Regions from separate parts of the Arthrobacter sp. Soil_N43 genome, predicted to be linked through region 2. Evidence: riboswitches for the same ligand, from Rfam matches in the RefSeq annotation. Region 2 holds a riboswitch; the other holds the start of a gene.

Region 1 (2,195 bases), on a different contig from region 2:
CGACGAACACGGTCTCCACGCCCCAGCGCGGCAGGATTTCGTTGAGGATCACGAAGCAGGAGCCGAAGAGTGAGCGGGCGGCCACCACGCGGTCCCCGGCGGCCAGCAGGGCGCCCAGGGCGGTGAACACGGCGGACATGCCGGACGCCGCGGCGAAGCATGCTTCCGTGCCTTCGAGCAGGCGGAGGCGCTCCTGGAAGGTGGCCACGGACGGGTTGCCGTAGCGGGAGTAGACGAAGCGTTCGTCCTCGCCGGTGAAGGCGCGCTCGGCTGCGGCCGCGGACTCGTAGACGAAGCCGGAGTTCAGGAAGATCGGCTCCGTGGTTTCCTGGAAGTTGGTGCGGTCCAGCCCGCCGCGGACGGCCTGGGTCTCGGGGCTCCAGCCGGCGGCATCTTGATTGAAGGTCACTTAGTTCTTTCCCAGGTTTGTTGGCAGCCCGCGGTTCTTCCAGCCGTTGACGGTGCGTTCACCGTACCGGTCGGGTTCGCCCTCGAAGCCTTCGAGCACGTTGTATGAGGTAAAGCCGGCCCGGGTCGCTGCGATGGCGGCGGCAATGGACCGCTGACCGGAGCGGCACAGGAACACCAGCTCGGTGCCGTCGTCCTCCGGAGCCTGCTGCTTCAGCTGCTCAATGAATTCGGGATTGGGGATGCCGCCGGGGAACGTCCACTGGATAAAGAGAGGATCGTTCTCTGTGGCAGCCGTGTTCGGCATGCCGATGTGCGCCCATTCGCCCTCGGTGCGGACATCCACCAGGATGGCGCCTTCCTCCAGCTTGGCCCATGCCTCCTGCGGGGTCAGGTCTCCGGCGTAGCTCACGCGTGCCCCTCGAATGCTTCAGCGTCGAGGTTTTCGTCCGAGTCCAGCTGGTCCACGGCGGTGGCCACGGCGGCATCAGCGGTGGCGACCGCGAGGGGGAGGATCACGGCCTGAGCCACGATCACGTCCCTGCCGTTGAACGCGGCCGCGGGGCTGCCGTGCAGCACATACCCTTCGGCCAGTGCGTCTGAAATGCGTTCACAGAAGGAACGGTTGTCCGGTCCCGTGATCAGGCGGTAGGGCAGTTTCTCCTCAGGTTTATCCTGCGGGGTCGGCAGGGTAACGCCGGCGGGCGCGTCCGTCATGACGGCTCTCCTTCTCTCACGCTTGCAGCTCGAAGTGGTCGATATGCCGAGTATTCACCTGAGGCACCCCGCCGCGAGGGAGGGTTGCCGACCGGCCAGTCAGGGCTTGGCGCCGATTCTCATTACTCCTCAAAAACGTAACACCGACGACGGCGGCGCGCACCGCCGCCGTCGTCATGTTCCGTAATGCTGGGGGCCTGCAGCTTCGGTTACAAAGATCCGGCCCGGGTGCATAATGACGGGAGATGAACCGCCGTAACGCCGGATGAAACCAGGCAACAGTGAACGAGTCGAGTGCCAATAGAGTCGGTCCCATGCTGCACTTTGGATGGTTTGTGGGCCATGGGTTCGGGGTCCAAGGCTGGGGGACGCCCGGTTACGGGATCGGGTACGACTGGAAAAAGCCCGAGCTGTACCAGCATGCCGTGCGCGAGTTTGAGCGGGCCGGCCTGGACCTGTTCATCATCGAGGACTCGCTGACCGTCCCGGACACATACGGCGGAAGCGCGGAGGTGAGCCTGGCACAGGCCTCCTTTGCACCCAAGCACGATCCGTTGGCACTGGTCCCCTACCTGCTCTCCGCCACGGAGCACCTGGGCATCGTCCCCACCGTCAGTGCCTCCTTCTATCCGCCGTTCACGGCGGCACGGCTGCTGGCCACGCTGCAGCACTTCTCCAACGGCCAGCTCGGCTGGAACGTGGTGACCTCCGGCAGCGACCTTGCCGCGCAGAATTACGGGCTGGACCAGCAGATCGAGCACGATCTCCGCTACGAGAAGGCGGAGGAATTTGTGGACGTGGTGCGGAAGCTCTGGCGCAGCTGGGACCAGGACGCCATCGTGGAGGACGCCCGGGCCGGCGTGTTCGCCGACCACACCAAGGTGCGGCCGATCCGGCACAGCGGCGAGTTCTTCCGGGTCCGCGGCCCGCTGAACACGGCCCCGCTGCCCGAGGAGCCCGTGCTGGTGCAGGCCGGCGCATCCCCTCGGGGAAAGGCTTTTGCGGGAGGCAACGCGGACGTGGCCATTGCGCTGGCCCGCGGCTCGGACGGCATGAAGGCCTACCGCGAC
Region 2 (2,195 bases):
AAGGCATCTGCATAATTGCACACGCAGCGGGTTCCGGCGCTGCTCTGTGCAGCGCCGGGACAGGTCCCTGGAGCGGAGTTCAGGCTACGGTTCAGGCCAACAGATGTTCGCGGAGCTGCGCGCTCAGCTGCCCGATCTCGGTGAGGAAGCCGTCATGGCCGATGGGCGCCTCGATGACATGGACGTCCACGTCACCGGGGAGGGCATCAGCGAGTTCGTGGGACTGGGAGGGAAAGTACAGCCGGTCTGAGTCGACGGCGGCGACAAAGAAGTCCGCCGTCGTCCGCGCCAGTGCTTCCTTCAGGGTTCCGCGCCCGCGGCAGACGTCATGGCTCATGAGGGCTTCGGTCAGTGCGATGTAGCTGTTGGCGTCGAAGCGCTGGACGAGCTTGTTCCCCTGGTGGTCCAGGTAGCTTTCCACCTGGTAGCGGCCACGGTCTCCGAGGGCGTCTGCCCGCAGCGGAGCTTCGGCCTCCTGGGGGTTCCGGCCAAACCGGAAGTCCAGCTCGTGCGCCGAACGGTAGGTAATGTGGGCAATCCGGCGGGCCAGAGCCAGTCCGGCTTCGGGGAGCGGGCCTTCGTAGTAGTCGCCGCCGTTGAAGTTGGGGTCCTGGCGGATGGCGAGGGTCTGCGCCTGTGCAAAGGCGATCTGCTCGGCGGTACTGCTGGCGCCCACGGAGATGACACCGCAGCGGCGCACCCGGTCCGGGTAGCTGACCGCCCACTCCAGTGCGCGGGCGCCGCCCATGGAACCGCCCACAACGGCAAACCAGCTGCTGATGCCGAGCCGGTCGGCCAGGCGCGCTTCGGCATCAGTGGAGTCCCGGAGGGTCACCAGCGGGAAGCGCGAGCCCCACGGCTTACCGTCCGGAGCTGTCGACGCCGGGCCCGTGGATCCGTAACAACCGCCCAGGATGTTGATGGAGACGACAAAGAACCTGTCGGTGTCCGCCGGCGCACCCGGCCCGGCGAGCTGCTCCCACCAGCCTTCCTCGTCCCCGTCGCCCCGCGTCACATGGGTGCTCCCGGTGAGGGCGTGCTCCACCAGGATGGCATTGGAGCCGTCGGCGTTGAGCGTTCCCCAGGTTTCGTAGGCCAGCGTCACGTCCGGGAGGAATCCGCCGGCCTCGAGCTCGAGGCCGCCGATGTTGATGTACTGGACGGTGCCGTCGGGAACGCGGCTGTCACGGTCTTCAGTGTCACCGCCTTTACAGGCGGGAGCTTGGCCATCGGGAACGTCGGTGCGGGTGACGGAAATCGTCATCGGTATACCTCTTCTACGCGCTTGCCTGCCGCCAGTTGACCGGCAGGCCAGGTCTTCACCCGGGGCACCCCACCGCGGAAGGAGGGTTGCCGGCCAGCAAGCCGGGGCTGTCGCTGGCACTCATGACCTGGACCAAGCTTACGAAAAGGGCCGCCACCCGCGCGAAGATTGTGACGGTTATGTGACTCCGGAGGCGCCTGGATGCTGCCTGCGAGGGGCGCGCAAGCCGCGGCAATCGACTCTTTTGCAGACACCCCATTTGTGTTAGGGCACCCTTAGCTGAGAGCCGCGTCACAAGATGCCAAGATGATGGCATGCGCATGGATCACGTCTCTTACGCCTGTGAACACGATGGCTTGGCGGCCACCACTGAACGTATTTCGTCCGCCCTCGGCGTTGAAGCCGTGAAGGGTGGAGTACACCCCCGTTTCGGAACCCGGAACATGATTATCCCGCTCGCGGGACACAAATATCTGGAGGTCGTGGAGGTCCTGGACCACCCGGCGTCGGACAAGGCCCCGTTCGGACAGGCCGTGCGTGCACGCTCTGCTGCCGGCGGCGGCTGGATGGGCTGGTGCGTCGAAGTGGACGACCTCGCCCCGTTCGAGGAGCGTCTCGGACGAGCCGCGGTAAACGGCAACCGCAAGTTCCCGGACGGCCGCGAACTCGTGTGGAAGCAGATCGGAATCCTGGGCCTCATTGCAGACCCGCAGGTTCCGTACATGCTGAAGTGGGAGGGCGATCCTTCCCTTCACCCGTCCCACGCCTATGACAGCAACGTCAAGATGTCCAGCCTCACCATCGCGGGCTCCGCCGAACGGGTCACCGAGTGGCTCGGAGAGCCTGTCGAAAGGCCCCTGGAGGACGTCGCCGTCAACTGGGTGGCTCCGCACGGTACCCCCGGCATCCTGTCCGTCACGTTTGAAACCGC

What was found. A riboswitch is a leader RNA that binds a small molecule or an ion and turns the genes downstream of it on or off. The one in region 2 is predicted to bind S-adenosylmethionine.
Region 1: linked by a shared signal. The riboswitch ahead of AC3A3W_RS10870 (DUF1737 domain-containing protein) and the one ahead of metX (homoserine O-acetyltransferase MetX) in region 2 are both predicted to bind S-adenosylmethionine.

The regions. Positions count from the first base shown of each region.
Region 1 is NZ_JBDGML010000091.1:57,575-59,769, forward strand. It holds gene AC3A3W_RS10860 (O-succinylhomoserine sulfhydrylase) at 1-409, opposite strand, end outside; gene AC3A3W_RS10865 (rhodanese-like domain-containing protein) at 410-820, opposite strand; gene AC3A3W_RS10870 (DUF1737 domain-containing protein) at 817-1,125, opposite strand; SAM riboswitch class IV at 1,139-1,252, opposite strand; gene AC3A3W_RS10875 (NtaA/DmoA family FMN-dependent monooxygenase) at 1,440-2,195, shown strand, end outside.
Region 2 is NZ_JBDGML010000073.1:35,320-37,514, forward strand. It holds gene metX (homoserine O-acetyltransferase MetX) at 92-1,264, opposite strand; SAM riboswitch class IV at 1,277-1,392, opposite strand; gene AC3A3W_RS07840 (VOC family protein) at 1,579-2,195, shown strand, end outside.